DNA from 3 places in the Rhizobium sp. R339 genome. Region 1 is predicted to be linked to each of the others. Evidence: predicted binding sites of a transcription regulator. Region 1 holds the regulator's gene; each other region holds the start of a gene.
The links. The regulator LexA, encoded in region 1, represses DNA repair genes until DNA is damaged. The targets are predictions, from matches to a motif close to TGTTCNNNNTGTGTTCNG.
Positions count from the first base shown of each region.

Region 2: ATY76_RS21815 (ATP-dependent helicase) is a predicted target of LexA. The motif match lies at 1,990-2,007, and genes of this name have one in related genera.
Region 3: ATY76_RS24345 (DUF5680 domain-containing protein) is a predicted target of LexA. The motif match lies at 2,341-2,358, and genes of this name have one in related genera.

Region 1 covers NZ_LOKV01000003.1:154,603-157,859, forward strand. Annotated here, with positions in the region: gene kdsA (3-deoxy-8-phosphooctulonate synthase) at 1-48, opposite strand, end outside; gene ATY76_RS07420 (VOC family protein) at 45-941, opposite strand; gene lexA (transcriptional repressor LexA) at 1,139-1,858, shown strand; gene ATY76_RS07430 (ComEC/Rec2 family competence protein) at 1,839-3,257, opposite strand, start outside.
Region 2 covers NZ_LOKV01000023.1:519,459-522,715, reverse strand. Annotated here, with positions in the region: gene ATY76_RS21835 (hypothetical protein) at 78-518, opposite strand; gene ATY76_RS21830 (DUF982 domain-containing protein) at 784-1,026, shown strand; gene ATY76_RS21825 (hypothetical protein) at 1,247-1,513, opposite strand; gene ATY76_RS21820 (membrane lipoprotein lipid attachment site-containing protein) at 1,681-1,947, shown strand; gene ATY76_RS21815 (ATP-dependent helicase) at 2,054-3,257, shown strand, end outside.
Region 3 covers NZ_LOKV01000024.1:298,785-302,041, forward strand. Annotated here, with positions in the region: gene ATY76_RS24335 (lipoprotein-releasing ABC transporter permease subunit) at 1-933, shown strand, start outside; gene ATY76_RS24340 (ABC transporter ATP-binding protein) at 948-1,631, shown strand; gene ATY76_RS24345 (DUF5680 domain-containing protein) at 1,640-2,104, opposite strand; gene dnaE (DNA polymerase III subunit alpha) at 2,595-3,257, shown strand, end outside.

The DNA.
Region 1 (3,257 bases):
ACCGTTGCCTTCGCCGATCTTGACTTCGGAATTCGTATTGGAGCTCATCGTGGTTCCTCGAAGGCGAAGAGCGTGCCCTGCCCGGGCGCGGGCTTCACCAGAATGCGATTGTTCTTGCGCGTGTAGGTCACCCCGTTAGCAGCCAAATGCGCTTCTGTCACGGCAAGATCGGCGACATTGAAGAGGACGGCCCGCCCGCGCAGGCCGCGTTCGGCGTGCGAAACGGCGATCTCAAAATAAGCTTCCAGCCCTTCCGGCGTCATCAGGTTGATCTTTGCATTCGACGCCGCGATCTTCACGCCGAAGCCGGTTTTCTCGATCGCCGATTGTCCCGCGGCAAGGCCGACGAAAGTTCCGAATGCCGCAGCGTCCGGCGCGCTAAGCGCCACCTCGGCAATGCCTGTGACGCCATTTGCATGCGCCTCCAGCGCGCCGCGATCTGCCGGGAGCGGACTGATACGCTCGACACTGAAGAGGAAGAAGTCAGGTGCGCGCAGGTCAGCGGCAAAGGCGAGCTTGAAGCCGGCGATGCTTTCAGATCCATCCGGCATCGTCATCGGCCGGCTGAACTGCAGCATTTCACCGGCGCTCGATGCCTTGCCAACGAAGTTATGATGATCTCGGCCAGCATCCGCAGTGCCGAAAGCCACCGCCGAAAGCCCCTCATCGCCGCAGCGGAAGCGGAAAGCTTGGTTGCGGGCGATAAACACATTGCCCTTCCGCGCCGATGCCTCGCTCTCCTCGACGCTCGCTACCCCGAGCGGCTCCAGATAGGTCTTGTCGGCAAAGAAGACGCAGGCATTCTCCGTCCCGAAGGGATGGCGCGCATCGGCGGCGACGGTGAAGCCGAGCTTGCCGAGCCTCTCTCGCGCCAGATCGATATTGACGACGGGCAGCACCAAGTGATCCAGCGGATGCGGGTTGGCGGAATGCCTGTTCATGATATCCCCTCCCGAAACAGCTAGAGATGTGCGCCAGTGCTCATCTCAATTCAAGGCCTGCCCGGCGATCCGGCGAATGAAAATAAAAATCTCAACGAGTTGGAGCCAAGTTTTACGGAAATTTAGCTACTTGCGGAACACATATGGAACATATAGTGTCTGTTCTGGATTTGTTTCAATCACGGGGTCTGACGTCGATGCTCACGCGCAAACAACAGGAGCTTCTCCTTTTCATTCATGAGCGCATGAAGGAATCCGGCGTTCCGCCGTCTTTCGACGAGATGAAGGATGCCCTGGATCTGGCTTCCAAGTCCGGCATTCACCGGCTGATCACGGCGCTCGAGGAGCGCGGCTTCATTCGCCGCCTACCGAATCGCGCTCGCGCCCTTGAGGTCATCAAGCTTCCGGAAGCCTACAGCCCCAGCATCCAGCCCCGGCGCGGCTTTTCGCCGAGCGTCATCGAAGGCAGCCTCGGCAAGCCCCAGCCTGTGGCCGCGCCCGCTCCAGCAAAGCCCGTTGCCGATAACGGCAACTCGGTTTCGGTGCCGGTCATGGGCCGCATCGCCGCCGGCGTTCCGATCTCGGCGATCCAGAACAACACCCACGACATCGTCGTTCCAGCCGATATGCTCGGCAATGGCGAGCATTATGCGCTCGAGGTCAAAGGCGATTCGATGATCGATGCCGGCATCTTCGACGGCGACACCGTGATCATTCGCAACGGCAGCACCGCCAATCCCGGCGACATTGTCGTCGCGCTCGTCGACGACGAGGAAGCGACGCTGAAGCGTTTCCGCCGCAAGGGCGCATCGATCGCCCTGGAAGCGGCCAACCCGGCTTACGAGACCCGTATCTTCGGGCCTGATCGCGTCAAGGTTCAGGGCAAGCTCGTCGGTCTCATCCGCCGCTATCACTGACATCGATTACGCCGGATTCGGCGAAATTGCCGGTGCGCCAGTCATAGGCGCGATGGCGCGTCCATGGCCTCGACAGCAGGCCGAATGCGGTGACGGTTTGCGGACCGTCATCCGTAAAGCGCAATTCGACGGAACCGCTCTTGCGGAGCGTCTCTCCGGTGAAAAGCATTGCGCCTGAGCGGCAACGGTCGAAGCGCAGCCGCACCGACGTCACGACGATGTTGCCCACATCGCAGGCCGGACCGAGATAGGCGGCATTGTCGATGACGGTCAGGACCTTTCCACTGGCAAGCCGCGATATGCACCAGGCCTTTTTGACGCAGGAAAAGCGGTTTGTTTCGCCGCCCGTTGCGGCGGCCTGCATCGCGGTCCTCACCTCCTCCTGCTGATCTGCGGAAAGCTTGAGGCGCCGATCTTCTCCTTCCGGAATCGCCGGGCCTTCCAGCATCTTCGGAGGATGATGCGTGGGCAGGACCAATGCTCGCTGCCACTGATCGAAGATGAAATCCGAAGGCTTCGGGCGATTGGAAGCCATAGCGGTCGCCTCCACGACCGCGACCAGAGCGCCATCCTCCGAAATCACCAGATCCGGGGCGCGAGGAGCCGGCAGAAGCAGCAAAACAAGCGTCGAGCCGGCAATGACGGCAGCACCGATATGCCGCAACCGGGTGCGTAGCAGGGTCACGAGCAGGAAGCCGGCGACAGCCACTGCAAAGTACCAGCCGGGCAACCGTCCGACCCCGATGTCGCCGCCCCAGCCGGAAACCGTCTTTGCGACCGCGATCACCAGATCGAGGCCGAATCCAACCACCTTCCAGGGCACGGCATCCAGGCCGAAAGGCATGAGCAGCATCGCCAGCAGCCCGGCCGGCATGACGATGAAGGAGATGATCGGCATCGTCGCGAGATTTGCCGGCAGGCCGTAAGCGGTCAGGCGATGAAAATGCTCGATCGAAAACAGCGCGGTCGAAAAGCCGCCGATCAGCGAGGTCAGGAAGACGCCGATGAAGAACCCCGCCACCGGAACGATGGGCCTGATGATCGGCAATTTCAGAAAGGCGTTTTCCCGGACGCGCCGGTCCTTCCACATCTGATACCCGGAAACCAATGCCAATGTCGCAGCAAAGGACATCTGGAAGCTCGGGCCCAACACCTCGGAGGGCGAAATGGCGATAATGACAAGCGCGGACAGCGCGACATTGCGCAGGCTGATCGACGGCCGGTCGAAGAAGACGGCAATCAGCATCACGGCCATCATGATGAAAGCGCGCTCGGCCGAGACGGCGAAACCGGAGATCAGGAAGTAGGCCGTGACGGCAAGGAGCGCGCCGGCGGCGGCGATCTTCTTCGTCGGATAGGCCTGGGCGACGACGGGAAAGAGGCTGAGCAGCATTCGAAA
Region 2 (3,257 bases), on a different contig from region 1:
TGAACGGGGAGAAGGGAACAAGTTGCAACCTTTCCGCTCCTCGCAGGCTTCGCATAGGCCACGTCCCCTCGCCCCGTTTACGGGGAGAGGGTTAGGGTGAGGGGCACCCATCCGCAGGAATCGGACAGCGTTGCAGGGCAGTCGGGAATTTCGGTTACCTCGAGATAATAGGGTACGAACGGCGAAAACTGCCACAGCTCGAACACTTCTCCGGTTACCAGCTCCTCACCTGGAATTGATTTGTGAGGCCATGCAGTCGTCCCATCGAACATGCCTTCGATATACCACCGCTCAAAGTTCTCCGACCAAGCGTAGGCAGCAAGATCTATCACCGTGCCTTCACCGTACCGGCGCAGGGTAGCCCGCAGATATTCCCGCTGCATTCTTGGAACGATCTCGGTAGAAATGCGGGTCAAGAACGCCTCTTGTGGGGACGCCTCTGCGCCGTGACCGAGGCCCGGCATGGCCAGCGCCGAGCAGAGAAAAGCAGCCTGGATCCATATTCGATCGAAACCCATGTCGAGCCCTCAGCTTTCCCGCACATGGTAGTGGTGGCAGCGCGCCGGCGCCATACAACTCATGTGCGACCCGCGAAAAATTCCTTTTGGCATGCAAACGCCGACGACCACCTTCCGCAGGCTGATATTTCGTCTCATCGGCAACGAACGATTCACCATTGTTGACCGCAAAAATCTCGCTAGAATGCCTATCATGGCGGCGTCTCCCTTGAAGAATGGGAAGGCGCGGCATCTTAGTTCTGTCGAAAATCGCGGAGGAGCGTCGATGGCAACTGAAAAATGGAACGACCCGGTCAAGGTCGGTTTCGAAGACACCGACCTCAGAACCGTCAACGGGCCGTTCGATGCCCTGAAATGCCTGGCGGATCTCTGGCCGAGCGCGCGCGGGCTGCATTATATCAAGGCTCGCAGCACCTGCCGGGCAGCGCTCGACGGGCGCAAAAGCGTGGAAGAGGCGAGAGCCGAATTCCTGGCGGCGGCCGAAGAGGCGAAGCTGAAGCTGCATTAGCGGTTTAGCAGGATTTCCGGCTCTCGCTGAATAAAAGCGTGCCGGAACGATACATTGTTTAATTTTCACTTAACCCTGCATCGATGAGGTGCCGGGTTTTGGGTCAAAAGGCGTTGCACCTGACGCGGATGCTTCGATAGGAAACACCCAGCCATCATGATGATGGTGAGAGGCTCGTCACCGGAAACGCAGGCGAGCCTCGTCCGAGCCGGCCTCTATTTCAGCAGGCTGTGCCGCCCTCGCTCTCCACCTCGACATAACCGACACCGATGATGGTGCCATCCGCCGCGCGGATGAAGGACGGCAGATAGTGCGGTTCCATCTGATCGCAGGCGGGCGTTCCGGTATATTCGTTGAGGGCGATCTGATCCTTCGGCAGAGCCGAATACTCCGCGCCGGTCGTTTCCAGGGCGGCATAGGCGGAGCCGGCAAAGACGCCGCAACCTGTTATCAGGCTCGCTGCCCAGAGGCGAAGAATGAGCTGCATGGTGGTCTCCAGCATTTAGATCCGGCATGACAACCCCCAGGGCGGCGCTTTGGTTCCCTTGTCAATGCGGGGATATGAGCGCGATTCCGCACGGACGACGGGTTACCTCCTTGGCGGAAACTGTGGCTGTTTCCATATCTCACTGCAGTCAGAGAGAGATGACGACGATGAAAGTGCTTCTGTCCGCCTTGTTTGCCGTAGCATTGCTGGCCGGCTGCTCTTCGGCCGACAGCCCGGCGCTGGAACCCATTCCCGGCAGCATCACCTATGGCGGCCAGCCGCGCACGAAGCTCACCAAGTCGCCCATCGGCAGCGCCGTCTACAATCAGTTCTACAACGAGAGCGGCCAGCGCGTGGAGGAGACCTATATTCTGCAGCCGGATCGCAGCCTCAAACTGGTGCGGCGCGAGGTCGGACCGGATTTCCCCGACTGAAACTCGCTCCAGACACAGCGGCGCTTGACAGAGGCTGAAATCGCGAACATTCAAGGAACATCTAATCTTTCCCGGTGATTCTGCGGGAGCCCGACCGGACGGCTGGATGTACCTCGAAAAGCTCAATCCCCAGCAGCGCATGGCTGTAGAGCATGGCACGCTCACCGACGGCAGCCATATTGCCGGGCCGCTGCTGGTCATTGCCGGCGCCGGTTCCGGCAAGACGAACACGCTGGCGCACCGGGTCGCCCATCTCATCGTCAAAGGCGCCGATCCCCGCCGCATCCTGCTGATGACATTCTCGCGCCGGGCCGCCGCCGAGATGGCGCGGCGGGTCGAGCGCATCTGCCGCGATGTGCTGGGGCCGAATGCCGGCGTCATGGCCGACGCGCTCAACTGGTCCGGCACCTTCCACGGCATCGGCGCGCGGCTGCTGCGCGACTATAACAAGCAGATCGGCCTCGATCCCGATTTTACCATCCACGACCGCGAAGACAGCGCCGACCTGATGAACCTCATCCGGCACGATCTCGGCTTCTCCAAGACGGAAAGCCGCTTTCCGGCCAAGGGCACCTGCCTTGCCATCTATTCCAGGGCGGTGAATTCGGAGACGGCGCTCGACCTCGTGCTGCGCGACGCGTTCCCCTGGTGCGCGGCCTGGGAGAAACAGCTGCGTGAGCTTTTCGCCTGCTACGTCGAGGCCAAGCAGAGCCAGAACGTGCTCGATTACGACGACCTCCTGCTCTACTGGGCGCAGATGGTGGGCGAGAGCGTGATCGCCGAGGATATCGGCAGCCGTTTCGACCATGTGCTCGTCGACGAATACCAGGATACGAACAGGCTGCAGGCCTCGATCCTGATGGCGCTGAAGCCACAAGGCCAGGGACTGACCGTCGTCGGCGACGATGCCCAGTCGATCTATTCCTTCCGTGCGGCGACGGTGCGCAACATCCTCGATTTTCCCGCATCCTTCAGCCCGGCCGCCAATATCGTCACGCTCGACCGCAACTACCGCTCGACGCAGCCGATCCTGGCGGCGGCCAACGCCGTCATCGATCTCGCCGCGGAGCGTTTCACCAAGAACCTCTGGACCGAGCGGCAATCGGCCGAGCGGCCGCGCCTCGTCAATGTGCGCGATGAGGCTGAGCAGGCGCGCTATGTCGCCGACAAGGTTCTCGACAATCGCGAGGAGGGCCTCAAGCTCAAGCAGCAGGCCGTGCTTTTCCGCGCCTCGCATCACAGCGGGCCGCTGGAGGTCGAGCTGACCCGGCGCAACATTCCCTTCGTCAAGTTCGGCGGGCTGAAATTTC
Region 3 (3,257 bases), on a different contig from region 1:
GCCCAGGCCGGCGGCAGCACCGGCGCGCTGGTGCGCGGCGTCCGCGCCGAGGACCTGACCAAACTCAAGGCGGTCTCGGAGAATATTAAACCTGGCGACATGGTGGGGTTTGCCTCCGGCCAGGGAGTGTTGATCGGTACCGGCATGGCCAACCAGCTCGGCCTGAGCGTCGGCGACCTGATTACGCTGACGTCACCGGATGGTGACATTACGCCGATGGGCGTCAGCCCGCGCGTCAAGTCCTACAAAATCTCCGGCCTCTTCGAGATCGGCATGTCGGAATATGATTCCTCGATCATCTTCATGCCGCTGGAAGAATCGCAGCTCTTTTTCAATGCCGAGGGGTTGGTGCAGTCGATAGAGCTTTTCGTCGATCACCCCGACGATATCGACACGCTGAAACCCAAGGTCGTGGAGGCGGCAGGTCGCCAGATCAACCTGACCGACTGGCGCCAGCGCAACCAGACCTTCTTTTCGGCGCTGCAGGTCGAGCGCAACGTCATGTTCATGATCCTGACGCTGATCGTGCTGGTGGCGGCGCTGAACATCATCTCCGGCCTCATCATGCTAGTGAAAGACAAGGGCAGCGATATTGCCATCCTGCGCACGATGGGCGCCAGCGCCGGTGCGATCATGCGCATCTTCTTCATGACCGGGGCGGCGATCGGTATCGTCGGCACCATTGCCGGCGTGCTGCTCGGCGTGCTCGTCTGCGTCAACATCGAATCCATCCGTCAGTTTTTCTCGTGGGTCTCGGGCGAAGTAATCTTCAATCCGCAGGTCTATTTCCTCAGTCAGCTGCCGGCGGAGATGGATCTCAGCGAAACGATCTCGATCGTCGTCATGGCACTGACGCTCTCTTTCATCGCGACCATCTTCCCGGCCTGGCGCGCCTCCAGGCTCGATCCGGTGCAGGCCCTGCGCTACGAATAAGGAATGCCGCCTTCATGAAACGCAACGTCGTTCTCAAGCTTACCGGCGTCGAGCGCCATTACGGGCAGGGCGATACGCTGCTCCCGATCCTGAAGGGCGCGGATTTTTCGATGTCGAAGGGCGAGATCGTCGCTCTCGTCGCTCCCTCCGGCACCGGCAAATCGACGCTGCTACATATCGCCGGTCTGCTGGAGCATCCCGACGGCGGTGAAGTCAACATCAACGGCCATGCCTGTGATGGCCTGAGCGATGAGAAACGCACCGCGATCCGCCGTAGCGAAATCGGCTTCGTCTACCAGTTCCACCACCTGCTGCCGGAATTTTCCGCACTTGAGAACATCATGATGCCGCAACTGATCGCCGGGCTGTCCTGGAAGGAAGCCGGAGAGCGGGCCGGCCAGCTTCTCGATTACATGCGCATCGGCCACCGAGGCGCCCATCGCCCTGGCGAACTTTCCGGCGGCGAACAGCAGCGCGTCGCAATCGCCCGCGCCGTCGCCAATGCGCCGACCCTGCTTCTGGCCGACGAGCCGACCGGCAATCTAGACCCGGAAACGGCAAGCTACGTCTTCGATGCGCTGGAGGCGCTGGTGCGCCAGTCGGGCCTTGCAGCTCTCATCGCCACCCACAACCACGAGCTTGCCCGGCGCATGGATCGGCGCGTGACGATCTCCGACGGGAAGATCGTCGACTTCTGAGTCTGGGATCAAGGGATGACCAGCCCGCCGCGATAATCGAGAACATAGGATTTTCGGCCGTCGACCATGATGCATTCATGGCCGCTGAAGCGGTCGCAGCCGCCTTCGCTGCGGTCGATATAGCGGCCGAGCGGATGATCGAATTCCATGCCGCCGAGAAACCGGCCTTGCCGATACATTGCCGAGAGAGCTGCCCTGATCACCGTCCCGGCCGCGCTCCCATCGATGAGGTCAGGGGCGATGACGCAGCCGAAATAGTTCATCGCCCATACGGGTTCGTCGCCGAACCACACCACCTCCTGTCCGGCGAAATCGGTGCTGCCGAAATAGCTGTCGAGATAGCGCCAGTCGCCGCGTTCGTATCCGATATCGTGAGAGCCCGGCCGGCAGGGCAGGCGAGGCACACCATCGCCGACATAGGTGGCGGCCTTGGCCTCTACGATGAAGTTGTTCAGCATCGTGGTGTCGAGCATTGTCGTCTTCCCCTGACTCATCCGTTATGCATGTAACACGGCAGAGAGAACATAAGAAGAACAAAATCGCGAGTGAGGTCGCAGCTGTCAGATGATCAGCGCGGACCGGTTTTCAGTCGAGACACCGAGCCGGTTGACGAGGGCACTCTCACACCAGGGCTGAGCAAAGCTGATTCGCACGCGCCTCACGGGATTTTTTCAAACGCAAGCATGAAGGAAAAGATTCCTGTTGACATCAGAACATAGATGGAACAAATTAAAAACATAACGAGTAAAGGAGAGCCAAATGACTGACATGATCCGTGATATCGCAGCATTCACCTCCATCGCAATGTTCGTTGCCAGCTTCTCGCTGATCGTCATCGCCATCTAAAGTTTTCAGGGGATCGCATGGCAGCCATGCGGTCCGGACGCGGGACTTCTTCTGGACATCATCGCCCTCAATGCCGACAATGCGTCCGATTCATTCGGGTGATTGGGAAGGCATGTCATGGCGGAAACGGCAAAAGGTTCTACGGCTGAGGCGACCGGCGGCACGCCGGGCTTCATCCACCTGAGGGTCCACTCCGCCTATTCGCTCCTCGAGGGCGCGCTGCCTCTCAAGAAGATCCTCTACAAGGCGACCGGCGACAGCCAGCCGGCGATCGCCATAACCGATACCAACAATCTGTTCATCGCACTGGAATTCTCTCAGAAGGCGATGGACGAGGGCCTGCAGCCGATCATCGGCTGCCAGGTCTCGATCGACATGGAAGACGGGCTGGAAACGGAAAAGCGCGGCGGCCAGCAGGCGCTGATCAAGCTGCCGTCGATCGTTCTTCTCGCCGCTACGGAGGCCGGTTACGAACGGCTGGTCGATCTCGTCAGTCGCGCCTATCTCGGCGGCGAGGGCAATCAGGCCATCCATATCCGCGCGTCATGGCTGGAGGAGGCGGGCACCGAGGGGCTGATCGCCCTGACCGGTGCGCTCACCGGACCGGTCGACGCGGCGATTAAGGAAGGCCATGCCGCCCAGGCGGAAGCTCGACTGCTCATGCTGAAGCGCCTCTTCGGCGACAGGCTCTATGTCGAGCTGCAGCGCCACGGCACCTATGACAAGCGGCATGAACAGAAGATCGTCGGGCTTGCCTATGCGCACGACTTGCCGCTGGTG